4 regions of the [Clostridium] scindens ATCC 35704 genome follow, and region 1 is predicted to be linked to each of the others. Evidence: riboswitches for the same ligand, from Rfam matches in the RefSeq annotation. Region 1 holds a riboswitch; each other region holds the start of a gene.
The links. A riboswitch is a leader RNA that binds a small molecule or an ion and turns the genes downstream of it on or off. The one in region 1 is predicted to bind thiamine pyrophosphate.
Positions count from the first base shown of each region.

Region 1 (7,777 bases):
GCTTGCGCTCTTCCCGGATTCTTTTGGCCGTCTCCGGGTCAATGGAGCAGGCCCACTGCGCCTCCCAGTCAAGAGCTTTTCTCGCGTCCGCCATCTGGTCATCGATTTCTCTTGCGCCCCGTACGCCTTTTGCGATATCTGCCGCATGGGCCGCAATCTTGGAGGCAATGATCCCCTGCTTTACATCCTCTACATTCGGAAGGGCCAGGTGCTCCGCCGGCGTTACGTAGCACAGGAATGCAGCGCCGGAAGCGGCGGCGATGGCTCCCCCGATCGCGGAAGTGATATGGTCATAGCCCGGCGCAATGTCCGTAACCAGAGGTCCCAGCACATAGAAGGGGGCGCCCTGGCAGATAGACTGCTGTACCTTCATATTCGCGGCAATCTGATCCATGGGCATATGTCCCGGCCCTTCCACCATGACCTGGACATCCTTTTCCCACGCGCGTTTCGTCAGTTCTCCCAGCCGCACCAGTTCCTCGATCTGGCACACATCCGTAGCGTCTGCAAGGCATCCGGGCCTGCAGGCGTCTCCCAGGGATATGGTCACATCGTATTCACGGCAGATATCCAGGATCTCATCATAATACTCATAGAACGGATTCTCTTCCCCGGTCATGCACATCCACGCAAATACAAGGGAGCCGCCTCGGGATACGATGTTCATCTTACGCTTATGCTTCTTCACCTGCTCGATGGTCTTCCTGGTGATTCCGCAGTGCAAAGTCACAAAATCCACGCCGTCTTGCGCGTGCAGCCGGATCACGTCTATAAAATCCCTGGCAGTCAGTGTGTCCAGATCCCTCTGGTAATGGATGACGGAATCATACACCGGTACCGTGCCAATCATAGCCGGACACTCATGAGTAAGCTTGCGCCTGAACGGTACCGTATCCCCATGGGAAGACAGGTCCATAATCGCATGGGCTCCCATGTTGACTGCCTCCATGACCTTCTCCATCTCCACATTGTAGTCCTTGCAGTCTCTGGAAACGCCCAGGTTCACATTGATTTTGGTCTTCAGCATGGAACCTACGCCCTCCGGGTCGATACATGCGTGATTCTTGTTGGCGCAGATTGCCACTTTCCCGGACGCTACCAGAGTCATCAGTTCCTCCACCGTCATCCGCTCCTTTTTCGCTACCGTCTCCAGTTCCTTGGTCACGATTCCTTTTCGTGCCGCCTCCATCTGTGTTGCATAGTTTCTCATTCTTTTACCACCCTTTCGTTTTGTTCTTGAATGACAGATGGATGAATGCTGGCAGAAGAGATTCTGCAGGAATTCTTTAAACTAAAAACTGCTGTAACGCAGATAGCATTACAGCAGTAAAATCCTACACTTTACTTCTATATCTCCCTACGTTGGCATTATCCAAATCAGGTTATGGGTTAAAGCGATACAGCTTACTCTCAGCCCGCTTACGCGAGCACCCCTGTTGTTCCTTCGTTAATTATACTATACAGGCCTTGTCCTTGCAAGATGCTTTTCCTATGCCATGGAAGCATCATAGATTGCCTGGATAGATTCCCTCAGCATCTCGTTGAACTCGTCATCCGTCTGGGAGTCAGTAAGTCCCTCCGTCAGTGCTCTGGAGAAACTGGCAATCATATGGTGATTCTGCGCAAGCTTCTCATTGGCTTCCTCACGGCTGTACCCGCCGGAAAGCGCGACCACCCGGACTACATGGGTGTCTGAGGCAATGCTGTCGTACAGGCCGGCTTCATCGGGAATGGTCAGTTTGAACATGATCCGGATGCCATCATCCAGATCGGCCAGATACCTATCTATCTCTGCTTTCAGGAACGACTCGATCTTCCCCTTCTCCTGGCTGTGGATGTCTACCTCCGGCTCCAGAATCGGCACGAATCCCGCCTTTGCTATCTGGATGCCGTAGGCGAACTGCTGCTTGACAATCTCATGGATTCCCTTCTCATTATAACTGCTGATGACGGAACGCATCTTCGTTCCGAATATATGGCGCTCCTTTGCCCGCTCAAGGAGAGCATCCAGTCCATTGATTGGCTTCATAAGGCGCACCCCGTCCACCTCGGCGGCAAGTCCTTTATCGACCTTCAGAATCGGAAGAATGCCCTTTTCAATCAGATAATCCTTGTACGCTTCTGATGGATCATGTCAAACATCTCTTCTTCCGACTGATACCGTTCTTCGCCGATCCCGTAATTTTTAAGGGCCTTTGGCGTGCTGCCGCCGCTCTGGTCCAGAGCCGCTATGAATCCTTTGCCATCATGCATCCTTTTTACCTGTTCTTCACTCATACGAATTCCTCCATTCTCTGTGTGAAACATAGTCCAAGTCGTTACATTTACAGTTCAAACAAACTCATCTGATGGCACTGTTCTACCCTCCTTTTGTGTGCCGTTTCTCTCTCCATCAGTTCTGGCGGCATCCCTTCCAGAAAACCGGATGCCTCTTTTGACGTCGTTAGAATCAATTCCTCCATCGCCCTTGTCATGCCTACATACAGAAGCCTGCGTTCCTCTTCCAGATCCGTTGTCCCTTTTTCACTTTCCAGGGGAATCAGCCCCTTCCTTGCCCCATAGATAAAGGTAACCGGGAATTCCAGTCCCTTCGCGCCGTGAAGCGTCATCAAGGTGACCGCGCCCGAAGCGTAGTTCCGGTTCCCGCACCGCTTAATATCGCTTTCTATGCCTAATTGGACCGCCAACATGAATTCCGGCATCGCCTTATAAAATACACCCATGCCCACCAGCTTCTTCACTGCCTCATTATCTTCCAGCTGCAGTTCCTCCATCCACAGTTCCAGGAACTTCTGTGGCTTTTTCTTCTGGTATAAAGGACGATACTTGCCCGCCATCCTTTCCAGTACTTCTTCCGCAGCCAGATTGCCATCCATATTCCACAGAAGTCTAAGGCACTGCTCCTTCGCCAGGATATCCATGGGATTGTCAAGATAACGGAAGAAGCAGATGCTTCCCCGTACTTTTTCTTCCTGCAGAAATGATCCTCTTCCTGCCACAATATATGGAATCCCTTCCTTCTTCAGGCATTTCTCCAGCAGATCTGCCTGATGGTTGGCTCGGTACAATATGGCAATCTCGTCAAATCCCCGGACTCGGCCTTCTGTCCTGACGGCGCCGGATAACTCATGGGCTTCCAGCATTCCGATTCCTCCGGCCAGGCGGTTGATCTCCTTGACAATAAAGATGGCTTCCCCCATCCCCGACTCTGCCGTCACCAAGCGCGCCCTATCGCCTTCCTCCCGGTTGGCAGCAAGTCTTCTGTCTTCTCCGGGATTATGGGAGATCACTGCGAGAGCGGCATTCAGGATCTGAGGCGTGGAACGGTAATTCTCTACAAGCCTTATCACCTCTGTACTCTCATGTTCCTCGACAAGCCGGTCAAAGCATCTGGCATCTGCCCCTCGGAATCCATAGATGGACTGATCCGGGTCACCGATCACGAACAACTCGCGGCCTTTTTTATTCCATGCCTTAAGCAAGCGGTACTGCAAAGGATTGATGTCCTGGAACTCATCCGCCAGAAGATAGGAGAAACGCTTCTCCCATCCCGCAGAAGCCTGTGGTTCTTCTATCATCTTTAATGTCTCCAGCAGAAGGTCGTCAAAATCAAGAAGCTGCCTGTCTTCCAGATATTTCTGATAGGCGAGGAACGCGTCTGTGTCCTCCTGCGGCAATTCTCCTTCTGCCTTCCAGGCAGACACCCTGCATAAGAACTTCTTCACCGTGTCCTTTAGCCGGTATTCCTCAATGAGCCCGCGCGCGATCTCCTGTGCCCCTTCTTCATCCAAGATAGAAAATTCCCTGCCCTGGTCTTTCAGAAATGCCAGGCAGATGGCGTGGAAGGTTCCGATCTGCATCGTATGGATCTGCTTCTTCTTTCCCAGGGCATTCCTGAGCCTCTCCCTCATCTGGGACGCCGCCTGATTGGTAAATGTAACCGCTGTAATCTCCCCGGGCTTTACTTTTCTATTTTCTATCAGATACAGGATATGGCTGATCAAGGTCTTGGTCTTTCCCGTGCCTGGCCCCGCGATTACGGCTACCGTCCTGGCTGTAGACCGTACTGCCCTCTCCTGCTCGCGGTTGAGCCTGTCAGACAGCGGCAATTTGGTGCCTGAGCTTTGCTCCTTGCCGTCTTCTTCTGGCTGCTTCGCTTTCGCGGAAGTTATTCCATCTTCTATGGCTGCATTTACCCTGTCTTTTGCTTTGGCGCTTTTTCCATCGCCTTCTTTCTTTCCTCCCAGCAGATCGAAGAAGTCCATCTGGCCGCTGGTATTTTCTATTTCTGAAGGAGCGAATAATTTTATAGTCCCATACTCCCCGTCAAACCCCGGAATCCTCTCTACCTTTCCATCCCGCAGCCTTCCGATTCCCTCGGATATCAAATATCCCGACACGCTGCGTATTTCCTCCAAAGGCATGGTTCTTAAGATATCGAATTCTGACCCCAGGCGTCGCAGCATGTTCTGATATTCCTTCTGCACCCTGGCGCTGGCTGCCGAGCGCCCTACCGAAGCACCGATGACTTCCGGCAAAGGCACCAGACTCTCGAATGGCCTGGCATCCGCTCTTACATAGCCTTCCGCCCGGTCCGCCAGTTGCTCTACCCGGTGGGATACGCCGATGGTAATCTTTCTGCCGCACACGGGGCAGATTCCCTGATATTTCTCCGTGTCCAGAGGACTCAGGCAAAGGTTGCATTTCCGATGTCCGTCAAAATGATACTTCCCCTCTTCCGGAAAGAATTCTATGGTGCCAGTCAGTCCCTGGCCTTTCTGGATCGCATCATAGAGACCTTGATAGGACAACTCGATATCCAGAAGGTTGGCCTCCCTTCCCAGTTTCGCCGGAGAATGGGCGTCCGAATTGGAGATCAGATGATAGGAATCCAGGGCGGATACCCGCCAGTTCATGGGCGGATCCGAAGAAAGTCCGGTCTCCATGGCATGAATATGGGGCGACAAATCCCCGAAGCATTCTTCCACCGTATCAAATCCGGAGAACGCGCCAAACAATGAGAAATGAGGCGTCCAGATATGGGCCGGGACAAAGATCGCCTCGGGGCAGAGTTCCAGCACGATCTCCAGCAGGTCGCGGCAGTCCAGCCCCAGGATCGGCCTTCCATCAGAATGGATATTTCCGATGGCCTCCAACTTCCTGGATATCACCTCCGCCTCCTCAAGGCCAGGAAGCAGAATCAGGCTGTGTACCTTCCTCACTCTTCCGTTCTTTTTATAGATGGAACTGATCTCTCCGGTAATCACGAATCGGGGAATTATCCTATCTGTACAGGTTTCGTCCTGAATCCGGTACTCCTCCTTTAATACATAGAGCCCGTCTTCAGCCGGCACAAGTTTTTCCTTGAGTTCTTCCCTCCAAGCGGGGTGGGTAAAGTCCCCGGTTCCCACAAGGTGGATTCCTTTGCGCCTTGCCCCAAGATCCAGATGCTCCGGGGTACAGTCCTTGCTGGTGGCCCGGGAATAGCGGGAGTGAATATGCAGATCTGCTATATACATGCGGACACCTCCATTCCCAGCGTCTCCTTCGCCTGCGCAAGCCTGCGGCTATACTCCTCGTAAAATGCCTGTGCCTGCGGGTTTTTTGGATATGCGGTCTGATAAAAGGTCTTTAAGACATACAGGTTGAGAATCCTTGTCTGCTCTTCATCAAGTCCGTTTAATCCTTCTTCGCACTTTCTTAAAAAATCATGCCAGCTAAAGATATACTTTTCATAAGCCTTCAGATCCGGCGCATCCACCCATTTCTTCACCTTGATCTTGCCCCGGTCCGTCTTCCTGCACTCATGAACCTGCAGAAAATACTTGAAGCCCTCTTCCTCATAATATCTTCCCAATGGAAACAGCCTGCATATGCCCGGCCGGTATGGGTGGACTGCGCATCTTCCCTGTTCATCCAGAAACGTGCACGTTTCGCCTTCCCTATCCATTCTCAAGTTGGGAAGTATCATTCCATCCACCACGTGCAGTTCCAGGCATCTCTTCATCAGACCGTCAAAGTCCAGCGAAAGTCCCGTGCACAGCCGCCATACATCCAGCGGATCTAAAAGAATCGAATTCCCCATCCCTTTACAGCAGGCGGAACACCCCTCGCAGTCATGGCAGTCTGCCCTTACCATGTCATTTGCCGTATATAATTTTCCATCTGATATTTCACTCATATCTATCTTGCGTTTCATACAACCGTCCCACTTTCTTTCTCCAGTATCTCGTATTCAAATTCCCGGGCTGGCATAGACTTGTAGAACACATATCCCTGCACCATGTCGCAGCCTTCTTCTTTCAGGAAGTTCACAAGGCTGCTGGTATCAATGCCTTCCGCCACCGTTTTCATATGCAGTTCTTTGGCTAAACCCGGCCTCTCCCAGATGCATCCGGGAAAGGTTGACAGAGATTGGAAGCACCCTCTTACGGCTGTCCTGCCAGTTCCTTAAGAGGCGGCACACCTGCTCGAACGGAATAAATTCATCCGGCGGTATCAGTCCATATTCAATCTGTCGGTTATCCGTCTCGCACAGCAGGATATTAAAGATATCCGACTGAATTCTTGAGACACATTCTCCCGGCCTCAGGCAGCCTCTTGGGCTGCCCTAATATCTCTGCTTTATGATTATTATAGCATCCCTCTCCCCCAGAAGTAACCCCATTGGGGGTTTATTTCCTACTGATCCTGTACCAGATGGCTTGGTGTTGTCCGGCAAATTAAATGATGTTCCATCCGGCAGATTATTTCGTGCTGATTTGGGATCTCTACAGATAGGTTAGTCACTTTAAAAGTAATTGTTTCTGCGAATTGTTTTCCTGACAGAAAGACACCCGCAAATTAATTGCGGGAGTCTTCTCAGACGAGGGTGCTGTCATTGATAGCCTGCATCACGATGTCGGCTGTAATCCGGTTAGTTGACTGGCTATGTCCGATCACAAGCTTAAGTCATGTTCTTCTGGGAATGTCCGTTTCTGGAATTATCCGTTTCCTTGTTGCGTTAATCATACTTGGGATATCCTAGTTCTTCATCCATTTCCTGATCCAGAGCACCTTCCATGATGATGGACATCATATCCCGCATGATATAGTTGACATCGGTTCCATCCTTGACCTTTACATTGTTCTCTTTCAGATAGTTGCCCATCATTTCCCGAAGAGCTGCTTTTTGTGGGGTATCTTTTTTCCTTGCCATAAAACAAACCTCCAAACTGGTAAGTTTATTTTACATCAGTTTGAAGGTTTACACAAACTTTGGGATGTTCCCGGAAGAGCATCTGTTACTTGCAGTTCCAAGACATTTTGCCTCTACCAGAAAAACCGCCTCCTATCAGATCTCCACAGAGATGATAAGAAACGGTTCGTTCTTAAATGATTCTTTCAAGCCTGTTCCACTTAAATTTTTCGAACAGGATTCTTTTATTATGCTGAAACCAGATAATGATACCCGGAAACGTGCTGCTTCCCTTCTACAGCAAGTAGAGATAAATCCAACTATATTATTCGAGCTGGATCATCAGCTTACTTCTTATAACGTGACCTGTAAGATTACAACTTGTTCTTTATCTGCATCTCTTTTTCAGGGAAACTCCCAGCACACATAAAGACATTATCATTACTGCAAGTAATGGAAGAGTCTGCGCACTGTCACCTGTCTTTACAGCTTTCTGATTATTTGCTGTCTTATCAGAGTTCTGGCTCTGTGGCTTCTGATTTCCATTGCCGTTACCGGAATCCGGTGTATCTGTCTCTCCTGGCCTGTCTGGTTCGCCTG
Region 1 is NZ_CP036170.1:1,871,354-1,879,130, reverse strand. Features, by position in the region: gene thiC (phosphomethylpyrimidine synthase ThiC) at 1-1,210, opposite strand, end outside; TPP riboswitch at 1,338-1,445, opposite strand; partial or broken gene HDCHBGLK_RS09565 (fructose bisphosphate aldolase) at 1,490-2,277, opposite strand; gene HDCHBGLK_RS09560 (UvrD-helicase domain-containing protein) at 2,325-5,519, opposite strand; gene HDCHBGLK_RS09555 (YkgJ family cysteine cluster protein) at 5,510-6,199, opposite strand; gene HDCHBGLK_RS09550 (EAL domain-containing protein) at 6,196-6,354, opposite strand; partial or broken gene HDCHBGLK_RS09545 (IS256 family transposase) at 7,007-7,198, opposite strand; gene HDCHBGLK_RS09540 (leucine-rich repeat domain-containing protein) at 7,566-7,777, opposite strand, start outside.

Region 2 (7,777 bases), 770 kb from region 1:
ATGCATCTTGCCCCTTGCAGTTCCTGCTCTTCCTTTGCCAGCGGCGTATAGAATTCGTTGAAATGCCGAATTCTTTCTCTTGGCGCTTCCGCTGCCTTATCCTGTCTTTCATAATCCATGAATCCTGTTGCTTTTCCCACTTTCCTGCGCCTCCTATCTTCCGCCTTTAATTGCATAAAATGCCTCAATCTTTGCCTGCTCGCTGCTCATGCCCTGCTCTTCCATCTGAAGGATGGTGGTGAGCATACGCTCATAGTCAACCGGAATGATCTTCTTAAACTTTGGCAGATATCCGGTAAAATGATTGAGGATCTCTTTCCCGATCTGGGAATTGGTATAGGATACATGCTCCTCAATCATGCCTTTCAGTTCATTTACATCGAATTTGGATGTCACATGCTCGATATTTACCAGCTGCTTATTCACATTCCTGTACAGGCTGTTGTCCAGATCCAGTACGTACGCCACGCCGCCGCTCATTCCTGCCGCAAAGTTCTTACCGGTCTTTCCAAGAACCGCCACGCGTCCACCCGTCATATACTCGCATCCATGATCTCCTACGCCTTCCACTACGGCCGTCGCGCCTGAGTTTCGCACTGCAAAACGTTCCCCTGCGACTCCGTTGATGAATGCTTTTCCGCTTGTCGCTCCATAGAGCGCCACATTTCCTATTATAATGTTCTCATCATGCTTATATTTTGCGCTGCGTGGCGGATATACGACAAGTTTGCCGCCGGAAAGTCCCTTTCCAAAATAATCATTGCTGTCGCCAATCAGTTCCAGTGTCAGTCCCTGAGGAATGAACGCGCCAAAAGACTGGCCTCCGGCACCACTGCATTTTACCACGTAACTGTCCTCCGGCAGTCCTTCCGGATACTTCCTGGTAATCTCAGATCCAAAAATGGTTCCAAATGTCCGGTTTGTATTGGTAACATCCACTTCTATGCTTCTCTTTTGCTTCTTTTCCAGAGATGGCAGCAATTCCTTGACCAATACCTTCTCATCCAGCGTTTTCTCCAGTTCAAAGTCATACCTCTTCTTTGGGTTAAATGTAACCGGCGTCTTCGTTCCTTCATATGGATTATACAGAATCTGCTTAAGATCCAGCGTGGCCGCCCTGTCGGAGGTGGCGTCTTCCCTGACTTTCAGAAGATCGGTGCGTCCAACCAGTTCATCCACGGTACGCACTCCCAGCCTCGCCATATATTCTCTCAGATTCTGGGCGATGAAGCGCATAAAGTTCACGACATATTCCGGCTTGCCTGTGAATCGTTTCCGCAGCTGCGGATTCTGGGTGGCAACCCCCACCGGGCAAGTATCCAGGTTGCAGACCCGCATCATGACGCATCCCATCGTTACCAGAGGCGCTGTGGCGAAGCCGAATTCCTCCGCCCCAAGGATCGCGGCAATAGCCACATCCCGGCCGCTCATCAGCTTGCCGTCCGTCTCGATCCGCACCCGCTCCCGAAGGCCATTCTGGATCAGCGTCTGATGCGTCTCGGCCAGGCCCAGTTCCCACGGAAGGCCAGCGTTATGGATGGAACTTCTTGGGGCCGCCCCGGTACCGCCGTCATAGCCTGAGATCAGGATCAGTCCCGCGCCTGCTTTGGCTACTCCTGCGGCAACCGTGCCGACGCCTGCCTCCGACACCAGTTTTACCGAGATCCTTGCGTCTTTATTGGCGTTCTTACAGTCATAAATTAACTGGGCCAGATCTTCGATGGAGTAAATGTCATGGTGAGGCGGCGGGGAGATCAGGCTTACTCCTGGCGTAGAATGACGGGTTTTTGCAATCCATGGATATACTTTGCCTCCCGGCAAGTGTCCGCCTTCCCCCGGCTTGGCTCCTTGCGCCATCTTAATCTGTATTTCCCTGGCGCTGACCAGATATCTGGACGTCACGCCAAATCGGCCGGAAGCTACCTGCTTGATCGCCGAGCATCTGTTTGTATCCAGACGTTCAATCTCCTCGCCGCCTTCGCCGCTGTTGGATTTGCCGTGCAGCTGGTTCATGGCGATGGCCAGCGTCTCATGGGCTTCCTTGGAGATGGAGCCATAGGACATGGCTCCTGTCTTAAACCTGGTGACAATCGAATCCACGCTCTCCACTTCGTCTACGGGAATCCCCTTCTTCGGATACTTGAATTCCAGCTGGCCACGCAGATTGATGTGCGCGCCTTCCTCATTCACCATATCCGTATATTTCTTGAACATTTCATAATCGCCGCGTCTGGCGGACTGCTGCAGCATGTGGATGGTCTGCGGATTGTAAAGATGCTTTTCTCCGCCGCTTTTGGACTTATGCTGCCCGATGCTGTTCAAGGTCAGATCCACTTCCAGCCCCAGCGGGTCAAATGCCTGCGAATGGCGCGCCACATAGTCCTGGGCAATCTCTTCGATTCCGATGCCGCCGATACGGCTTACGGTATCGGTAAAATATTTATCTATAAACGCTTCCTTCAGGCCGATCGCCTCAAATATTTTTGCTCCTTGATAAGATTGGATAGTGGATATTCCCATCTTGGACGCAACCTTTACAATTCCGGAAAGCACCGCATGGTTATAATCATCCACGGCCGCATAGTAGTCCTTCTGAAGCATATCCGTATCAATCAGCTGCCGGATCGACTCATGGGCAAGATAGGGATTGATCGCACAAGCGCCGTAGCCCAAAAGGGTTGCAAAATGATGCACTTCCCTTGGCTCTCCCGTCTCCAGAATAATTGCGACGGAAGTCCTCTTTTTCGTCCTCACCAGGTGCTGCTGTAATCCCGACAATGCCAGCAAGGACGGCATGGCTACATGATATTCATCCACGCCCCGGTCCGAGAGGATCAGGATATTGGCGCCTTCGCGGATTGCCCGGTCTACCTCGATGAACAAGTAGTCGATCGCTTTCTCCAGGCTAGAATTCTTGTAATAGATAATGGGAATCTCCGCTATCTGGAATCCGTCTGCCTTCATACTCTTGATCTTTAGAAGATCCGTGCTGGTAAGAATCGGATTCTCCACCTTCAGCATCCTGCAGTTTTCAGCCCTCTCTTCCAACAGGTTGCCATCCGCGCCGATATAGACGGTGGTGGAAGTCACTACTTCCTCCCGGATCGCGTCAATGGGAGGATTGGTCACCTGCGCGAACAACTGCTTGAAGTACCCGAACAGATTCTGATGCTTGTCCGAGAGCACCGCCAGAGGGGCATCGATTCCCATGGCTGCCGTCCCTTCCACTCCATTTTTCGCCATGTTCATGATGGATGTCTTCACTTCCTCGTAGGAATAGCCGAAGGCTTTTTGGAGGCGCTTGCATTCTTCCGGCGTATAGGACGGGACCTTCTGGTTTGGAATCTTAAGGCTGCTAAGTTCTGTCAGGTTGCTGTCAAGCCATTCTCCGTAAGGCTGACGGCTCGCGTATCTCTCCTTCAGTTCTTCATCGTCGATCACCTTTCCCTGCACGGTATCTACAAGCAGCATCTTTCCAGGATGCAGGCGCTCTTTTACGACGATCTTGCCCGGGTCAATATCAAGCACACCCACCTCGGAAGACAAGATCAGTGTGTCATCATCCGTGATATAATATCTGGAAGGACGAAGGCCATTCCTGTCAAGGACGGCTCCCATGCAGTCCCCGTCGCAGAAAAGAATAGACGCGGGCCCGTCCCACGGCTCCATCATGGTGGCGTAGTATTGATAGAAATCCTTCTTCTCCTGGGACATATTCTTCGTATTGGCCCAAGGTTCAGGAATCGCGATCATGACGGCAAGCGGCAGGTCCATCCCGCTCATCACCATGAATTCAATGGCATTATCCAGCATGGCAGAGTCAGATCCTGCGATATTGATGGCCGGCAGCACCTTGTGAAGCTCGCCCTTCAGGTATTCTGACTCCATGTTCTCTTCCCTTGCCCGCATCTTGTCCGCATTGCCGCGAATCGTATTGATCTCTCCGTTATGTACGATAAACCGGTTCGGATGCGCCCTTTCCCAACTGGGGTTCGTATTGGTGCTGAACCTGGAATGCACGAGAGCTATCGCGGACTCGTAGTCCGCATCCTGCAGGTCTTCGAAGAACGAACGCAGCTGGCCTACCAGGAACATTCCCTTGTAGGCAATCGTGCGGCTTGACAGGGATGCCACATAAGTGTCATCGCTGCTCTGCTCAAATACCCGCCGGATCACATACAGCCGCCTGTCAAAATCCAGGCCTTTCTCCACCTTTTTCGGGCGCTCGATGAATCCCTGCATAATGCAGGGCATACATTCCCGCGCACGGCTTCCCAGGACCTCCGCCTTAACCGGCACTTCCCTCCAGCCCAGGAAATTCATGCCTTCCTTTTTTACGATTACTTCGAAAATCTTCTTCGCCTGATTTCTCTTCAGCTCATCCTGAGGGAAGAAAAACATCCCGACTCCGTAATCTCTCTGTGAACTTAAAAGGATGCCGAGAGGCTTGCAGACTTTGGAGAAAAACTTGTGGGATATCTGTAATAAGATTCCAACTCCGTCACCTGTCTTACCTTCGGCATCCTTGCCAGCTCTATGTTCTAAGTTTTCTACAATCTTTAATGCATTTGCCACAGTACTATGACTTTTTTGCCCTTTAATGTTGACGATTGCACCGATTCCGCAGTTATCATGTTCAAACCCGGGACGGTACAAGCCACATTGACCGCTTGCGCTCTGTCCGCTCATATATTCAGTCCTTTCATTTAATTTTTTATTACTATACTACATTTTCCCCGGCTTGTAAACCGTAACTTTTCTCAAATTGTCAGATAATCAGACTATTTATTTCATGAAAGCAAAGAATCTGGCAGTTTATACGGCTGCCAGATTCTCATGTTCTTCGGATTTCCCCGGGATATCTGGTTTCTCTTCTATTCTCTGGATGAACACAAACATGGTGGCGGCTATGGACGCGCACGCAACCGTTACGATTCCGATACGCAGAACATCTTCTGCCAGCCATTCCAGCAGTTTGTACTTCGTCGCCAGCACTGATAATAGATTCATAGACATATGCGCCAGAATCGGCGCCTTTACCGAGCCATACTTCTCATACAGATAAGCCAGCATCATTCCAATTACAAACCCGTATATCATCTGGACGATATTATTATGAATCCATCCAAATACGAATGCCGACAGCAGCGCTGCCTGCATGAATCCTCCATTTTCCCTAAAACGCTTAAAAAGCAGCCCGCGAAATACCAGTTCTTCACTGATGGGCACGATGATTGCCAATACCGCGATCTGCAAAGCCAGCGGCGCGGAATACATTCCTTCCAGCGTCTCTGTATAAGTTTCGCTGGCCGCCGAGAAATTCCCTATAGTAATCAGGTTATTCAGCCCCAGGCACATAGCAGCGGCAATGACAATGACTGCGAAATATTTCCAGATAGGCGCCTTTTTATTGGGGTGGAATCCCATTGCCTTCTCTTTTGCCCTGTCTTTATGGAACAGGAATGCCATAACCGGTATCACGATCAGAGCCCGCACTCCATTGATCGGAGTAGAATAGGCATTCATCTGCTTGACGACAGCATTCATGATAGAAGCCCCGTCCTTTTCCATCAGTTCCATCGTCTGGCTGAGGCTGCTTCCTTGATTCAATTCATTGCCATAATGGCTTACTATATACACAGAAGTCAAAGCATACTCTGCAATCATGCTTACGAGTATCCCGATCACCAGCCATATTACGACCGGCCCCCACAGGTGCCACAGCCGCTTGCCATAACTTTCCGGCTTCATAGGTGGCACCTGGCCGCCCTGACCCTGTCTGTTCTGTTGTTGTTCCATACGCTTCCTCACTTTCATCTATCAATACCTTCTCTATTCTACTTCTCATTCCCCTAACTTGCAATAAAAAAAGTATAAACTTTCTCTCCTACTTGACAATTTCCGGCATGACTCCTATCATAAGACCCATATGGGGCGCTGATATGGCTGAGATGCGCGAAGACGCGCAGACCCTTGAACTTGATCCGGGTAATGCTGGCGTAAGGAAGGAGAATATAATATGTCAAAATCAAATATCACAAAAAGCGGCGCAACACACGCCGCAACGAAGAAACTCGTTTTTTCTGCTATGGGAATCGCTCTTGCAATGGTAACATCCTACATCAAAGTATGGGAAATGCCAATGGGCGGCTCTATCACTTTGATGTCCATGCTGTTTATCTGTCTGATCGGCTACTGGTTCGGCCCCAAATATGGTCTGCTGGCTGGCGCCGCCTATGGCCTGCTTCAATTCATCGTTGATCCCTATATGCTGACCATCCCCCAGGTAATCCTGGATTATCCCCTGGCTTTCGGCGCTCTTGGCCTGTCAGGCTTTTTCAGCAATCGAAAATACGGCCTACAGGTTGGATACTTTGCAGGCGTTCTTGGAAGGTTCCTCTGCTCGACCTTGTCCGGCGTTATCTTCTTCGCCTCATTTGCTCCAAAAGGCATGAATCCCTGGGCATATTCCGCGATGTACCAGGGCGGATATCTGGGCGCTGAGGCAGTCATCACCTTGGTGATCATCTCCATTCCCCCGGTTGCAAAGGCGTTGAAGCAGGTTGGTGTAGGAATTCGGTAAGTTGGTGGTACGCCCGGGAGGGAGGGGGTGCGATTCCTCCCTCCCGGGCTACCGGCAATTTACTGGCAATTCTGCGGTGAGTGCCGGCGTTTCTGTACGCTTTACGCAGGGGGCATCTATAAAGGCGTTATATGGGGTTTACCAGAATGATTTCATTGTATTGGCAAAAGAAAAGGCCCTTCAAGGGCCTTTTTCATGGTAAAGATGATACTTCCTTAAATCATTTTTTGCGTCATTACCGCCTGCACCTCGCGGGATTGCCAGCGAAGTACCGGGCGGCTTGGAGGCGGGCACTACTTCCCTAAAATCACAACTTAATCTTCACCACATCTACATCCAGATCCCACAAAAACTTATCCAGATCCTTAAAAGACAAAAATACCGTGGCCGTATTTTCCAACGGATGGATACCCAGACTCTTGCATCTGCTTAAGTCTTTGTCGATAAAGAACTCTACTGCATGGTCGGTATCGTTCATGAGGCCAAAGGGAGACACGCTGCCCTGCTTAAGGCCCAGATATTTTTCCAGGCGGTCTTCTGAAGCGAAGCTGAGGTTTCCTCCTCCCAGCTGCCTTCCCAATGATTTTAAGTCTACCTTCTTGCTTTCCTCGCAAGTCACCAGGAAATGCCTCTTTCCCTTAGAATCTCTTAAGAACAGATTCTTACATAGGGTTCCCTTTTCCGGCAGGCCAAGCCTGTCCATGTCTTCCATGGTGTGCACCGGCTCGTGCTCTACCACCTCATACTTGATTTTCAACTTGTCCAATGCGTCATACACGCGCTGCTTCTGATTCTCCATGCTGCAATGCTCCTTTCTAATTCGGGTAATGGACTACTATGCTGGCAGTCACCATCCCGGTTCCTGTGTTCTTATAGATATAATCGTCGAAAGCGTTATAGGAGGCTGCCTCCCCGGCTTCCAATACATATTCCCGATCCTGGAAGCTTAAGGTAAGCTGTCCCGAATATACAGTAATGAATTCCCTGGTTCCGTTCATCTGCCGGTTCCCTGGCATCATGCCTCCCTCGTCAAATTCCAGATCGAATATCTCAAAGTCCTGTCCGTCCCGGAAGTTGAAGATGGGATAGAGCCTGTACCTTCCGTCATCGCCGCTTAACGGCACGACCTCGGACTTGCCCGTCTTGGAAAACGGCTTGGGCTTATCTAGTGTAAATGCCGTCACTGGAACTTTT
Region 2 is NZ_CP036170.1:2,642,069-2,649,845, reverse strand. Features, by position in the region: gene HDCHBGLK_RS13695 (glutamate synthase subunit beta) at 1-140, opposite strand, end outside; gene gltB (glutamate synthase large subunit) at 154-4,689, opposite strand; gene HDCHBGLK_RS13685 (CPBP family intramembrane glutamic endopeptidase) at 4,816-5,817, opposite strand; TPP riboswitch at 5,921-6,023, shown strand; gene thiT (energy-coupled thiamine transporter ThiT) at 6,020-6,583, shown strand; gene HDCHBGLK_RS13675 (prolyl-tRNA synthetase associated domain-containing protein) at 6,891-7,382, opposite strand; gene HDCHBGLK_RS13670 (helix-turn-helix domain-containing protein) at 7,399-7,777, opposite strand, start outside.
Region 2: it holds a riboswitch for thiamine pyrophosphate, as region 1 does, so the genes downstream of both, thiT (energy-coupled thiamine transporter ThiT) here and thiC (phosphomethylpyrimidine synthase ThiC) in region 1, are expected to answer to the same signal.

Region 3 (7,777 bases), 760 kb from region 1:
CGTTTTCGTGCCAGCGGTAATCGGCATAGCGGCGGGAACCATCCTGGTATGGCTGGTTGCGGGACAGAGCATAGGTTTTGCCCTGGCGAGAGGAATCTCGGTGCTGGTAATCAGCTGTCCTTGCGCGCTGGGCCTGGCGACGCCTGTAGCGATCATGGTAGGAAATGGCATGGGAGCGAAGAACGGGATCATGTTCAAGACCGCCGTTTCCCTGGAAGAAGCAGGCAAGATGCAGATCGTGGCACTTGACAAGACCGGGACGATCACCAGCGGGGAGCCAAAGGTAACGGATATGATTCCGGCATCTGGGATTACAGAAGATGAATTGCTTCGGATGGCCTACGGACTGGAGAGTAAGAGCGAGCATCCGCTGGCCCATGCGATCTTGGCGCTGGCGAGAGAAAAAGGTCTTTCCGATGGGCATGAGGTGGCGGAATTCCATGCGGTTCCCGGAAATGGACTTACCGGTCGGATGGGCGAGGATGTGCTGGCCGGAGGAAATCTTAAGTTTATCGGTGATAAAGCATCGGTGACAGAAGAGATGAGGCAGAATGCAGAACGTCTTTCAGAAGATGGAAAGACGCCGCTGTTCTTTAGCAGGAACGGAGAACTGGCAGGAATCATCGCTGTCGCGGATGTCATCAAGGAGGATAGCCCGCAGGCGATCAAAGATTTGCAGAATATGGGAATCCACGTAGTCATGCTGACCGGCGACAACGAACGCACGGCAAAGGCTATCAGACGGCAGGCCGGTGTTGATGAGGTGATCGCAGGCGTGCTTCCGGACGGAAAGGAAAGCGTGATCCGATCATTGAAAAGAAAAGGAAAGGTTGCCATGGTGGGGGATGGAATCAATGATGCCCCGGCTCTTACTAGGGCGGATATTGGCATCGCCATAGGCGCAGGCACGGATATCGCCATTGACGCCGCGGATGTGGTGCTGATGAAGAGCAGGCTCAGCGACGTGCCGGCAGCCATACGGCTCAGCCGGGCGACCCTTCGCAATATCCATGAGAATCTATTCTGGGCATTCTTCTATAATGTGATAGGAATACCCTTGGCGGCCGGCGTGTGGTACCCGCTGCTTGGATGGAAGCTGAACCCTATGTTCGGGGCTGCGGCCATGAGCCTGTCCAGTTTCTGCGTGGTCACCAATGCGCTGCGCCTGAACTGGTTCAAGATGCGTGATGCAAGCAAAGATAAAAAAATAAAAACCAAAAAGAAAGAGGAGGAGACAACGATGGAAAAAACCATGAAGATTGAAGGAATGATGTGCGGACACTGCGAGGCAAGAGTAAAGAAATGCCTGGAGGCCCTTGAGCAGGTGGAGGAAGCAGCGGTAAGCCATGAGGAAGGAACCGCGGTCGTAAGGCTGAATGGAGAACTGGCAGACGATGTGCTGAAGAAGGCGGTGGAAGATCAGGACTACAAGGTGCTGGATATCCAGTAGTAAAAGGCATTTCTAAAAATTAAATAAACAGTCAGACAGTCATATTGACGCAAAAGCATTTTCTTGCTAGGATAGCCATATGGTTCAAAATAGAACTAAATATGGAGGCGAGAAAATGCTTTTTGATTTGTGGGATGGATTATCCCTGTTTAAAAAAATCTATGACCAGTCATTGGAGCCGGTCTGCAAAAAATACCAGTTGACCCGTATGGAACTGGACATCCTTTTGTTTCTGGCCAACAACCCGGGCTATGATACTGCCAAGGATATCATCGAGCGCCGGCGGCTCACCAAATCCCATGTATCCATGTCGCTCAAGGATTTAGAGAGGCGGGATCTGGTGCAAAAGGAATATTATCCGGGCAACCAGAAGACGGCGCATCTGAAACTGTCTTCGGCATCCATCCAGATGGTGGCAGAAGGGCAGCAGGCCCAGAAGAAGTTTTTTCAGACGGTTTTCCGGGATTTTAATCCGGAAGATGTAAGCCGGATGGAGGATTACTTCGAAAGAATGCGGAAGAATATGCAGAATGCGCTGAAGGAGGAATTATAGAATGCTTACGAAATTTATTGTATGTTTTATCGCAGGGATCGGGGCAGGCCTGGGGACCGGATTTGCCGGAATGAGCGCGGCGGCGGTGATAAGCCCGATGCTGATTACCTTCTTGCATATCCCCGCCTATGAGGCTGTGGGAATCGCCCTGTCAAGCGACGTTTTAGCCAGCGCGGTCAGCGCTTATACTTATGGGAAGCATAAGAATCTGGATATCAAAAATGGAATCGTCATGATGATTTCCGTGCTGTGCTTCACCCTGGTGGGGAGTTATATATCCAGCCTGGTCCCAAGCCATGCCATGGGCGGCTTCTCCGTGTTCATGACGCTGCTTCTGGGAATCAAGTTCATTGTAAGGCCCGTCATGACGACAAAGGAGTCTATGGAGGCTGTCAGCCCGAAGAAGCGGTTTATACAGTCCATATTCTGCGGCATGCTGATCGGATTCATCTGCGGATTTGTAGGAGCGGGCGGCGGCATGATGATGCTTCTGATTCTCACCAGCGTGCTAGGATATGAACTGAAGACTGCGGTAGGGACCAGCGTGTTTATCATGACGTTTACGGCATTTACCGGAGCGGTGAGCCACTTTGCCATCGGCGGGGCGCCGGACTGGTGGTGTATGGCTTTCTGCATCCTGTCTACATTTTTATGGGCAAGGGTGGCCGCCAAGTTTGCGAATAAGACGAGCCCGATCATCTTGAACCGTGCGACAGGAGTCGTGCTGTCCGTTCTTGGCATTTCTATTATTGCAGTGAATTACCTGGCTTAAAAATGCCTCTTTTGGTCAATAATGTCAATAAAGACGTTTATTGAGGAAAGAGGAAGAATAATGAAGACATTTGAAGAATTATATAAGGATGTTCTTAGCCGGAAGATATCTCTTAAGGAGCCGCTTCCATCGGAATATAATCCGCTGCATCTGGACTGCCTGCTCCATCCAAAGAATTATGCCCCGGTCATACCTTCTGTCGAGTGCGAGGAATGTGCCTATGAGCGTGCCTGCCAGAGAAGCTGCATCTTTGATGCCATCGAAGAAGGAGAAGACGGAAAACTGCGGATCAATCCCTCGCTTTGCACAGGCTGCGGCGTGTGCATGGATGCCTGCAAAGAAGAAAAACTGACTGCCAGCAAGGATGTACTACCTGCCATGAAGGCAGTCCGGGAGGCCAAAGGACCGGCCTATATGATGGTAGCGCCTGCATTTCTGGGGCAGTTTGATGAGGCGGTAACGCCAGGGAAGCTGCGCAGCGCGTTCAAGGCCCTTGGATTTACAGGAATGGTAGAGGTGGCGCTCTTTGCGGATATCCTGACTTTGAAAGAAGCCTTAGAGTTTGACAGCCACGTGAAGGAGAAAGGGGATTATCAGCTGACCAGCTGCTGCTGTCCGGTGTGGATCTCCATGATCCGCAATATCTACCATGAACTGATGCCCCATGTCCCGGGAGCCGTATCGCCTATGGTGGCGTGCGGGCGTATGATTAAGAGGATGTATCCGGATGCGGTGACCGTATTTGCAGGGCCTTGCCTGGCGAAAAAGAAGGAGGCCCGGGAACCGGATATCGCTGACGCGGTGGATTATGTGCTGACATTCCAGGAAGTGAAGGACATCTTCGAAGCAGCTGATATTCATCCGGAAGAACTGGAAGATGACCAGAAGGAACACGCTTCCAAGGCCGGGCGGCTTTATGCAAGAACCGGCGGGGTCAGCCAGGCAGTGTCGGAGATGGTGGAACAGTTAAGACCCGACCGGAGCATAGCCGTTCATGCTGAGCAGGCCAATGGCACCAAGGAATGTATGGCAATGATCAAACGGATCCAGAATAAGGAGACGGATGCCAATTTCTTTGAAGGGATGGGCTGTATCGGAGGATGCGTAGGAGGCCCGAAAGCGATCCTTCACAAGGAAGAGGGAACAAAATTTGTAGATGAATACGGGCAGGAGGCGCCTTTTAAGACCCCGCTTGAGAATCCTTATGTACGGAAGGTCCTGAAGGAATTAGGGTTTGAGACGGTGGAGGATCTGGTGACAGACGATTCTCTTCTGACCAGGGATTTTTCGGCTGCCAGGTAGGTAAAATGTAAAAGTTGTGGTATGATATAGGGGCACGCATAAGAGAAAGGACAATGAAGGAAGATGAACCGATACTATCTCGCCCCGCTGGAGGGCATTACCACGCACATTTACAGGCGGGCGTATCACGCCTGCTTCCATCCTATGAATAAATATTTTACGCCGTTTCTGGTGCCCCACACAAAGCGGGGATTCAATACAAGGGAATTAAATGATATCCTGCCGGAGAATAATGAAGGGATGAGGCTGGTTCCTCAGATCCTGACCAATGATGCCAAAGGGTTCTTGCAGACCGTCAAGAAACTAGAAGATTATGGATACGAGGAAGTCAATCTAAACCTGGGCTGTCCTTCCAAGACGGTAGTATCCAAAAACAGGGGATCCGGATTCCTTGCCATGCCCGATGAACTGGACCGGTTTCTGGATGAAATCTACAGTGGGACTCAAGTCAGGATATCCATCAAGACCAGAATCGGGAAGCATAGCCCGGATGAGTTTGGAAGGCTGCTGGAAATCTACAACCAGTACCCGGTAGAAGAATTGATCATCCATCCCCGCCTGCAGCAGGACTTTTATAAGAATACGCCGAATTTGGAAGTATTTGCGGAAGCGGTGAGAGAAAGCAGGAATCCGCTCTGCTATAACGGAGACATATTTTCGGTGACGGATAGGGACAGGATAAAGGAGAGATTCCCGGAGGTAAAGACCTACATGATGGGACGAGGAATCCTTGTGAATCCCGGGCTGGCAGGGGAACTGGCAGGCGAAGAGCCGGCGGATTGGGACAGGATTCGAAGGTTCCATGACCAGATCTATGAAGATTACCAAAGGATCAGCATGGGAGATAAGAATGTGCTGTTTAAGATGAAGGAACTCTGGTGCTATCTGGGACATCATTTTCCGGGCTGTGAAAAGCAGCTTAAGAAGATTCGGAAGGCAGAGCGGCTGGACCGCTATGAAGCCGCGGTGGCGGAAATCCTGTAAGAGGCTGCCGCCGCATCTTGACAAATCGTGAAGGATACGGTATATTTAATAGCGTAAATTGAACAGGGGAGCCTATGGATAGGCTGAGAGGAAGTTGCGAACTTCGACCCATATACCTGATTTGGATAATGCCAACGTAGGGACGGATGTGAATTGTTTGCGGAAGGTGCCTTGGCATTTTCCGCTTTTTCGTATCATAGGAAGTTCCGCTTCTTTGTTCATTTGCAAAGAAAATGATATAGCAATACCAATGTGAGTGAATGAGAGTTCATGAAGGGGTGCACCACCGCGGGTGTATTTCTTTCATGAACTCTTTTTTGCCGCAATGGAGAGAGCGCTGTTGCAGCAAGACTTGAATTTTGGAAGGAGGGTGGATGATGGTAAAAGTGAACGGAACCGAAAGAGAATACAGGCCCGGCATGTCGGTCTTACAGCTGTTGGAAGAGATGGGGTATTCCATCACGCGTGTGGCGGTGGAAAAGAACGGGGAAATAGTCCCGAAGAACCGGCTGTCGGATACGTACCTTGAGGATGAGGACAGCCTGGAAGTCGTAAGTTTTGTAGGAGGGGGCTAGGAGATGGAGGAAAAGAGACTGACCAAAGAAGAGATCAGGAAGGCGCTGACTAAGCGTCACACGCAGACGGTCCAGGAAAGGCTGGAGCGTGCAAGAGTGGCGATTGCGGGTCTTGGAGGACTGGGGTCGAATGTGGCGTTTTCCCTTGCGAGAATCGGGGTTGGGCATATCCACCTGATTGATTTCGACCGGGTAGACATCACCAACCTGAATCGGCAGCAATACTTTATGCGCCATATCGGTATGTATAAGACGGATGCGCTGAAGGAGGAACTGGAACAGATCAATCCTTATCTGGAGATCATAACAGATCGCGTCAAAGTATCCCGGGAGAATCTTGCTTCCTTATTTGCCGAAGACAAGATTGTCTGCGAGGCCTTTGACGACCCGGAGGCGAAAGCCATGCTGGTTAATGGGATCCTGGAGCATTATCCGGGGAAACTTCTGGTGGCGGCTTCCGGGATGGCAGGATATGGGGCCAGCAATGAGATCCATACCAGAAAGGTGGGAAGCCGATTTTACCTGTGTGGGGACGAGACCTCGGAAGCAGGCGGGGATCGGGGGCTTATGGCTCCGCGGGTGGCCATCTGCGCGGCCCACGAGGCCAACCTGATCACGGAATATATTATCAATCAAGAAACTTAGTAGGAGGAGACAGACATGGAACATATAGCAAACGATGCATTTGTACTTGGAGGACATACATTTGAATCAAGGTTTATCTTAGGCTCCGGGAAGTATTCCCTGGAACTGATCCAGGCGGCAGTCGAAAAAGCGGGCGCGCAGATTATCACGCTGGCTCTTCGCCGCGCCAATGAAGGGGGGATGGCAAACATCCTGGACTATATCCCAAAGGGCGTGACGCTTCTGCCCAATACGTCGGGGGCAAGGAATGCCGAGGAGGCGGTGCGCATTGCCCGCCTGTCCAGAGAATTAGGCTGCGGCGACTTCGTGAAGGTGGAGGTGATCCATGATTCCAAATACCTTCTGCCGGATAACTATGAGACCATAAAGGCTACCGAGATTCTGGCAAAAGAAGGGTTCGTAGTAATGCCTTACATGTACCCGGACTTGAATGCCGCCAGGGACATGGCAAACGCAGGAGCTGCCTGCATTATGCCGCTTGGCGCGCCGATTGGCTCCAACAAGGGAATCTGCACGAAAGAATTCATTCAGATACTGATCGATGAGATCGACCTGCCCATCATCGTGGACGCCGGAATCGGCAGGCCTTCCCAGGCCTGCGAGGCGATGGAGATGGGGGCGGCTGCCGTGATGGCCAACACGGCGATTGCCACAGCTGGGGATATACCGGCTATGGCGGAAGCATTCAAGAAAGCAATTGAGGCCGGAAGGACGGCATATCTGTCAGGCATGGGAAGAGTTATGGACAAAGGCGCCAGCGCTTCTTCCCCATTGACAGGATTTTTGCAGGATTAGGAGGCAGTTATGAGTACAGACAATCATGTGAACGAAAGCATTTTAAACAGCGATATCAAGGAATGGCAGAAAAAGAACCGTATCGACCATATGGCCTATCTGCCGGGGATGGAAGTCCTGGAGTCAGAGGTGCAGGCGCAGGTGATCGAATCGATGAATGCCTATGATTATACGATATATACGGAAAAGGACATACGCCGGGCGTTGGAGCATGACAACCGTACGCCGGAGGATTTTGCGGCGCTTCTGTCCCCTGCGGCGCTGCCGCTTTTGGAGGAGATGGCGCAGCGTGCCAGAATCGAGACCAGGAAGCATTTTGGCAATGGCGTCTATATGTTCACGCCCATCTACATAGCCAATTACTGTGAGAACTTCTGTATATACTGCGGATTTAACTGCCACAACAAGATTAACCGGGCACAGTTGAACGAGGAAGAGATCGACAAGGAAATGCAGGAGATTGCCAAGACGGGCCTGCAGGAAATTCTCATTCTTACCGGCGAGAGCAGGAGCAAGTCTACCGTGGAATATATCGGCAAGGCCTGCCGGATTGCCCGTAAATATTTCAAGGTCATCGGGCTTGAAGTGTATCCGATGAATTCGGATGAATATGCCTATCTGCACGAATGCGGCGCGGACTATGTCACCGTGTTCCAGGAAACCTATAATTCGGAAAAGTACGAGACGCTTCATCTGGCCGG
Region 3 is NZ_CP036170.1:2,632,886-2,640,662, forward strand. Features, by position in the region: gene HDCHBGLK_RS13620 (heavy metal translocating P-type ATPase) at 1-1,450, shown strand, start outside; gene HDCHBGLK_RS13625 (MarR family winged helix-turn-helix transcriptional regulator) at 1,566-2,003, shown strand; gene HDCHBGLK_RS13630 (sulfite exporter TauE/SafE family protein) at 2,005-2,775, shown strand; gene HDCHBGLK_RS13635 ([Fe-Fe] hydrogenase large subunit C-terminal domain-containing protein) at 2,836-4,077, shown strand; gene HDCHBGLK_RS13640 (tRNA dihydrouridine synthase) at 4,141-5,061, shown strand; TPP riboswitch at 5,116-5,222, shown strand; gene thiS (sulfur carrier protein ThiS) at 5,439-5,636, shown strand; gene thiF (sulfur carrier protein ThiS adenylyltransferase ThiF) at 5,640-6,281, shown strand; gene HDCHBGLK_RS13655 (thiazole synthase) at 6,297-7,076, shown strand; gene thiH (2-iminoacetate synthase ThiH) at 7,086-7,777, shown strand, end outside.
Region 3: it holds a riboswitch for thiamine pyrophosphate, as region 1 does, so the genes downstream of both, thiS (sulfur carrier protein ThiS) here and thiC (phosphomethylpyrimidine synthase ThiC) in region 1, are expected to answer to the same signal.

Region 4 (7,777 bases), 200 kb from region 1:
CCAGGTACTGGGAGCGGGAGAACGCACGACCCTAAATAGAGGAGAAGTTCCCTACAGCATCTTTGTAGATCCGCCGTTTTCCCGGGTAGGACTTACAGAAAAGCAGGCGCTGGAAGCAGGATATACGATAAAGAAATCGGTACTTCCCGCACAGGCAATTCCCAAGGCTCTGGTGATTGGACGCCTTGAGGGCCTCCTGAAAGCGATTATTGACGAGGAGTCAGGAAAGATTCTTGGCGCGCATTTATTCTGTGCAGAATCTCAGGAGATGATCAATATCATTAAGATGGCTATGGATGCGGATCTTCCCTATACAGTGCTGCGGGATTGCATCTTTACTCATCCGACGATGAGTGAGGCGTTAAATGATTTGTTCGCGTTATAATGTGAAAATACTTCATTTAAAGAAGTGTTAGAAATTTTCAGGAATCTTCCCGATGGAAGGTTCCTGTTTTGCTTTCCGCGAGAGTTTTGCGGTTCGGTCCGTAATCTGGCATGTATGTAAATAACTGCTTTCTTCATGTTAACTTAATTCAATAATAATTTAATGATAATCATTAAATTATTATTGAATTAAATTAGAATATATGGTATACTTCAGATTGGTTAAAAAGAAGAGGAAGGAGAGGATCACATGTCAGAGGAAGAGATTCAGATGGATTGCGAAAAGACAGAAAAAAAGGAATTTTCAAGAGGATTTCGAATATTGCTGTACTTTGCTATAGCAAATACGGGATTTGCAGGACTTAGTGCAATATATTATATACCTTGGGCGCTGAGAAATCATGGATGGGAGATGGATGGGATGACATATTTTTGCTGGAACTGCATGTTCTATGTGATTATGCTGTTCTGCTTTATTATTTTAGTGAAAATTGCCGTTTCCAAGAGACCATTTTCTGGCGCGCTGGTAACGCTTTTTTACGGAGTAGGCCTGCTGTTTATTACTGGATCCGCGATATTTCCTAGTTTGCCGGGGTATACGCAGCCGCATATGCTCTCGGGGGTTGAAGGAGGATTTTATATCGATATGATTCCGTTTATGGCGGGCCTGGTATTAGTCCTCTTCGGAAGAATTCTGCGGTATGGATTCGAGTATCAAAAAGAGATGGATTCTATTCTGTAGAAAGTGGGGGCTGTGACATGGCAATTATACTAAGGCTTGACCGGGTGATGGCGGACCGCAAGATGTCACTGAATGAATTATCAAAGGAAGTGGGAATATCCAATGTAAATCTTTCAAATCTAAAGACAGGAAAGGTAAAAGCAATTCGGTTTTCTACTTTGGAGTCTATCTGCGATGTGCTGGACTGCCAGCCGGGAGACATATTGGAGTATCGACGGGAAACTTAAAAATTAGGTGTAAGAATGTGCTTTGGCACATTCTTTTTTTAATAATATATTAAACTAATAATAAAAATTGGTTGAACGATGCATTAATAAAATTAAGATTTATATTAAAATAATTAATTATATGATTGACATTTTTAAGGATATGGATTATATTAGTCTTATTAGAAGGGAAGTGGATGTATGAGAAAAGTAATCAGCCAGTGTCCTGTGTGTGGAGGAGAACTGAAAGTAACCCGTTTAAAATGCGAGGAATGCGAAACGGTGATTGAGAATGACTTTGTGCTGAGCAAGTTCGACTACTTGTCTGGAGAGGAACTTTATTTTACAGAGACATTTATCCGGTGCAGGGGCAATATCAAGGAAGTTGAGAAAGAACTAAAGATATCTTACCCTACTGTTCGGGCGAAACTGGATGCCATAATCAAGAAACTGGGATATGAAGATGAGACAAGGCAGGACGAAGAGATGATGAAGCGCGAGGCTGTGCTTAAGGCGCTTGAACAAGGGGAGATTACGGTGGAAGAAGCAATCAGGCAATTGAAATAAGAAATGAAAATAATCAATGAAATAGGAGAAGAATTATGGATGAGAGACTCAGAATATTAAAAATGGTGGAAGATGGGACAATTACGGCAGAGCAGGCAGCCGAGCTTATGAAGGCAATGGGCGTGGAAGAAGAAAGCCAGGTTCCAGCGAAATCCAAAGCCGGCTATGATAAGAAGATGTTCCGAATCATCGTAGACAGTGTGGATGGCGATAAAGTAAATGTCCAGTTTCCGGTGGGCGCTATCAAGAAGATCCTTAAAGTGACAGGCAAGCTTCCCATTGCGGATAAAGATCTGCAGGGAGTGGATCTGGAGCAGATGATGGATGCCATCTCGGAATGCCTGGATGAAGAGATCGAAGGCGATTTTGTCAATGTCGATGCAGCGGACGGTACTACTGTAAGAGTATATGTAGGGATATAAAGGAGCTGTCTATGAGAGTAATCGTAAGATCCAAAGATGCGAATTTCAGAATGCCTGTGCCAATCGGGCTTGCTTCTGTTGTTGTAAAGTTGATTCCCAAGGCTGTATTTGATAAGATGGGCGAAGATGTGCCTAAGCCATATGACAGCCTTGTCTCAAAGGATATCATTTGCATGATCTTTGAAGAATGCATGGATGTGCTGAAAGAGAACAAAGGCTTGGAAATCATACATGTAGAAGCAGTAGATGGAACATTCGTTTCTATAACTCTATAAAAGCGTCGGATAAAAAATCAGAATTCCTTAATAAAATTCCATTCTTTATTTTAAGAATCCTTGGCTATAATTTTCTTAGATAAAGGAGGGTTGAGGATGCTGAATGTATTTACGCTTTATAGTCTGGCAAGCATGCTCCTTCCCTGCATGGTCTATCAGTTAATCTTGGTAGTCAAGGCGCGCAGGAACGGGCAGAGGTGCCAGGCTGTACATGTCATCTGGATATATATTTTCCTGATATATATATGGATGGTATTCCAGGTGACGGGGATCGGGCTTCTGGGGGATATATTAAGAACGGACACTGATCTCATTCTTGGGGGAGTGAATTTTGTTCCTTTTGATTCCATTGGGATTGGCTATATCTTAAACGTTGTTATGTGCATGCCTTTGGGATTTTTGCTTCCATTAATCTGGGAAGATTGTAGGAAATTGGGGAAAACGGTGATGATAGGAGCCGGATTCTCATTGCTGATTGAGATTACCCAGCTCTTTAATTATCGCGCTACAGATATTGACGATCTGACAGCCAACACGCTTGGAGTTTTATTGGGATATTTCATATGGAAGATATTTGTGCGGCTGTTCGGTATCCGACTGAAAGCAAGAGCCATAGGAAAGCAAGAGGCAATCATCTATATATTGCTGTCGGTGGCAGGCACTTTTTTACTGTATGATCCTTATTTGTTATTTTAGATACTAATATTTGTCTAAAGAAACTATCTTCTGACATTTAATGGCAGAAGATAGTTTCTTTTTTGCTTTATAGGAAAGTTCTCCTTTCGGAGAACTTGGGGACTAAAATAGCCCGCTCAAAAGCGGGCATAGTGAATCAGACGGTTTGGATTAAAAGATGTAAAAGCCCTCTTCACCAAAATCGTCATCATCAAGGTTATCAAATTCATGTAAGAAATAATCCATATCCAGAAGTTCGTCGTCACTCATGTCATGGACTTCTTTAGAAGTCATACCTTCTGGTGGATTTTTAATGTACTGTTCCCTTAGTTCCTTTGCGAGTTCTGCTTCTGTTATACGTTTCATAGTGTGGCCTCCGTTCTTAAGATATATTGAGTTTATCATGAGAAAAGAGGTTTTGGAAGATATGAAAACGAGGCAGGCGAACGACATCTATGTTTTTGCATAGCCTTTTCGTATAATTCATGCAAAGGAACAGGATTATGATTAAAATATAGTTCTAAAAATAGCATGGTTTTTCCACAGTTCGGACATTTTAAAGGATCGTAACCAAAAGAATGTAAGATTGAATCACGCCACCTATTGAGTGAAAGAAAAAAGTTATGTTTTTCTCTGGAAATGGCTTTTCGTAAAAAATTGTCAGAATTACGGTGACGAGCGTAAATACCATAATAGCGAATCATTTTAAAATGTTTTTCAGGGATGTGTTGTGTTAAGCGGTCAATGAATTCCAAAACAGGAACAGTTTCTGTAATAAGTTTATTGTCTTCATGACGGTTGTAATGGAAGGTGACAAAATCACCATCGTAAGAATCAATGCGAGAAGTAGCAATAACAGGTCTGCCAAGATAACGACCGATATATTTGATAACCTGAGAAGGATTACACTTGTTAGGCATGGCGCGAACATAAAAACCATTTTTATCTTTTGCATAGATAGCAGATTTTACTTTTTTGAAAGCTGGACCTATTTTTTGATGGAGTTCATTTAAAAGAGCAGTTTGGAACGCATCACGTAAAAAATGATAGTTAAAATGTTTGAAGTGTCGCCAGGAAAGAGTATTACCAACACCACCTTCAGAAACAAGGCAGTGAATGTGAGGATTCCATTTTAAATCTCTGCCAAAGGTATGAAGGACGCAAATAAATCCAGGAGTAAATAATTCAGATTTATTTTCTTTATGGAACATACGAGAAATCACGCTGTTGACTGCCGAAAAAAGGCAGTTAAGAAGAGAACGGTCTTTAAGAAAAAAAGGCCGCAAAGAATCATCAATGGTAAAAACACAATGCCGATGTTGTACATCAATAATCTTAAAAGACATAGCAGTAGTTCTGTCAATGGAATACATGTTACCACAAGTTGGACAGAAGCGAGAATGACAACGAAAAGCAGTAAATTTGAAATTACCACAATTGGGACAAATATACATGGCGCCACCATAAGATGGATCGCCACAATGAATCATTTTTTCTACATTCTCAACAATAGCATCACGAGGATGTTGAAGATAAATCATTTCTTCATAATGTTCGATAAAAATTTTTTGTAAGATATTCATAAGACCATTATGAAGCAAAATGAAGCAAAAAGAAACCCCTATCCCTCATGATTGAGGGGCAGGGGAGTTGAAGTGTCGAAGACACTATTTTTACTTCTTAATTAAATGTTTCTTTCACTCTGCATGGTATTCATCTTCCCAAAGACCTGGGGGCTTGATGGAGTATGGACAGCGCCGGCGTTACCCAGTGTTGTCTGGCACTGGCAGGACTCATCCTGCTAAAAATGCTGGACAAACGAATGCTTGGGAAGGTAAAATGAGCACGTAACAAAGTTGAAAAGTGTTACGTGTAAAATTGAAAAATGTTACGTGTCAAACCTACACAACTGGTGCGTAAAATTGATCGGGAGGAGGATATCGCATGGGAGAGCAGTTAACGCGAAGTGACGTCAAGAAGATAAAGGAAGAGATTGAATACCGGAAGCTGGTGGTCCGCAAGAGGGAACTGGAAGCGGTAAAAGAGGCTCGGGCACAGGGAGACTTAAGCGAGAACTTTGAATACAAGGCAGCGAAGCAGGATAAAAACCGCAACGAAAGCAGGATACGCTATCTGGAGCGGATGCTCAAGAACGCCAGAATCATCTCGGATGATTCCGGGGAAGATGAAGTAGGGATTAATAATACGGTAGAAGTATATTTCGAGGACGATGATGAGACAGAGACCTACCGTCTTGTCACCAGCGTGCGCGGCAATTCCCTACAGGGCCTGATCAGCATAGAATCCCCGCTGGGGAAGGCCATCAAAGGTCGAAAGGCGGGAGACCGCGTAAAGGTTAAGACCAATGGCGACAATGGATATTACGTGGTGGTCAAGAAGATAGAGAAGACTACGGATGATTCCAATGATACCCTAAGAAAATATTAATTGGAGAAGGGTGCCAAGGAAGACCCAAAACGCGATTCACCCGGAAATGCTGTACACCTCCGGCACAATCCTGTGCGTGGAAATTTATAGGCAGTTATTCAGTTAACTGGTAGAGATGCACAGCCAATTATGAGCATACATAAATTATCGTCTAAAAAATATTTAGTTGTATAATAAATTGGTTTGATCTAGTTGATTAACCATACAACAAATTGCGGAAGGTAAAATTGTGGAAAAAGGTTGCAAAGAAACTGGAAAGTAGTATAATTAACGTTGTATAAAACAGAACAACGGGGAGCTTGCAGATATGGAGCAGGCTGAGAGTAGGCTGATATTGCCTTGACCCATAAACCTGATTTGGATAATGCCAACGTAGGGACATAACGTATGTAATCAGACGGATATGCCGAAGGCGGCATATCCGTTTTTCATGCGCAAAAGGAGGAAATAGGAAATGCTGGGAAAGTGTTTAGACAATGTAAGAAAGACGATGCCGCTGGTACATAATATTACCAATTATGTGACGGTCAATGATGTCGCAAATGTGCTGCTTGCCTGCGGGGGAAGCCCGATCATGTCCGATGAGCCGGAGGATGTTCAGGATATTACTGCCATCTGCGGCGGATTGAATATTAATATCGGCACATTGAATAAAAGAACGATAGAAGGCATGTTCGTGGCTGGCCATAAGGCCAATGAATTGGGCCATGTGGTGCTTCTTGACCCTGTAGGGGCAGGCGCCAGCGCGCTTCGCACCAATACGGCTGTAAAACTGATGGAGGAACTTCATCTGGACGTCATCCGAGGCAATATCTCGGAAATCAAGACGCTGGCTCTTGGAAGCGGCACCACCAAAGGCGTGGATGCCGATGTGGCGGATGCAGTGACAGAGGAAAATCTGGACGAAGCCGTTGTGTTTGCCAAGGAGTTTGCGAAGACATCCGGATCCATCGCGGCAATTACGGGAGCCATCGATCTGGTCAGCGACGGACAGGAGTGTTATGTGATCCGCAATGGCCGTCCGGAGATGGGGAAGATTACCGGCACCGGCTGCCAGCTCTCGGGGCTGATGACTGCTTTTCTAGTGGCCAATCCCGACCAGAAGTTAAAGGCTGCGGCTGCCGCGGTCTGCGCAATGGGACTTGCAGGAGAGATCGGATGGAACTTAATGCAGGAAGGAGATGGCAATTCCGCGTACCGGAACCGGATCATCGACGCGATATACCATATGGATATGGAGACTTTGGATAAAGGAGCAAAATATGAAGTGCGATAAGAAAGACCTATTATTATACGCTGTGACGGACAGGCATTGGCTGAACGGCAGGACGCTATACAGCCAGGTGGAGGAAGCGCTAAAAGGAGGCGCCACCTTCATCCAGTTAAGGGAGAAGGAACTGGATGAGGAGCATTTTCTGGAAGAAGCCAAAGAAATCAAAGAACTGTGCAGACGCTATCAGGTTCCATTCGTCATCAATGACAATGTGGAGATCGCCCTGGCAGTAGATGCGGATGGCGTGCATGTTGGGCAGAGTGATATGGAGGCCGGGGATGTGCGGGCAAAGCTGGGTCCGGACAAGATAATCGGCGTCTCCGCCCAGACGGTAGAGCAGGCGGTGATGGCAGAGCAAAATGGAGCCGATTATCTGGGAGTTGGCGCGGTGTTCCCGACCGGCTCGAAAGCAGATGCTCTGGAAGTTAGCCACGATACGCTGAAAGCCATCTGCAAGGCGGTAAAGATACCAGTCATTGCTATCGGCGGGATCAGCAAGGAGAATATTCTGGAACTTTCCGGCAGCGGGATCTGCGGCATTGCCGTTATCAGCGCGATTTTTGCAAAGGATGATATAGAAGAAGCGGCCAGGGAATTAAGAGGCCTGACAGAGAAGATGGTAACCGCATGATAAGAGGCGCGATATTTGACGTAGACGGGACGCTTCTTGATTCCATGGCAATCTGGGAAGATGCGGGAGCCAGGTATCTGAAAGGGCTTGGCATCCAGGCCCAGGAAGATTTGGGGAAACTATTATTTCCCATGAGTCTTCAGGAAGGGGCTGC
Region 4 is NZ_CP036170.1:2,072,056-2,079,832, forward strand. Features, by position in the region: gene HDCHBGLK_RS10680 (FAD-dependent oxidoreductase) at 1-385, shown strand, start outside; gene HDCHBGLK_RS10685 (DUF2975 domain-containing protein) at 635-1,126, shown strand; gene HDCHBGLK_RS10690 (helix-turn-helix domain-containing protein) at 1,144-1,353, shown strand; gene HDCHBGLK_RS10695 (DUF2089 domain-containing protein) at 1,534-1,899, shown strand; gene HDCHBGLK_RS10700 (SHOCT-like domain-containing protein) at 1,935-2,321, shown strand; gene HDCHBGLK_RS10705 (hypothetical protein) at 2,333-2,596, shown strand; gene HDCHBGLK_RS10710 (VanZ family protein) at 2,693-3,292, shown strand; gene HDCHBGLK_RS10715 (hypothetical protein) at 3,443-3,637, opposite strand; gene HDCHBGLK_RS10720 (IS91 family transposase) at 3,673-4,854, opposite strand; gene greA (transcription elongation factor GreA) at 5,216-5,719, shown strand; TPP riboswitch at 6,001-6,116, shown strand; gene thiM (hydroxyethylthiazole kinase) at 6,174-6,995, shown strand; gene thiE (thiamine phosphate synthase) at 6,982-7,623, shown strand; gene HDCHBGLK_RS10740 (HAD family hydrolase) at 7,620-7,777, shown strand, end outside.
Region 4: it holds a riboswitch for thiamine pyrophosphate, as region 1 does, so the genes downstream of both, thiM (hydroxyethylthiazole kinase) here and thiC (phosphomethylpyrimidine synthase ThiC) in region 1, are expected to answer to the same signal.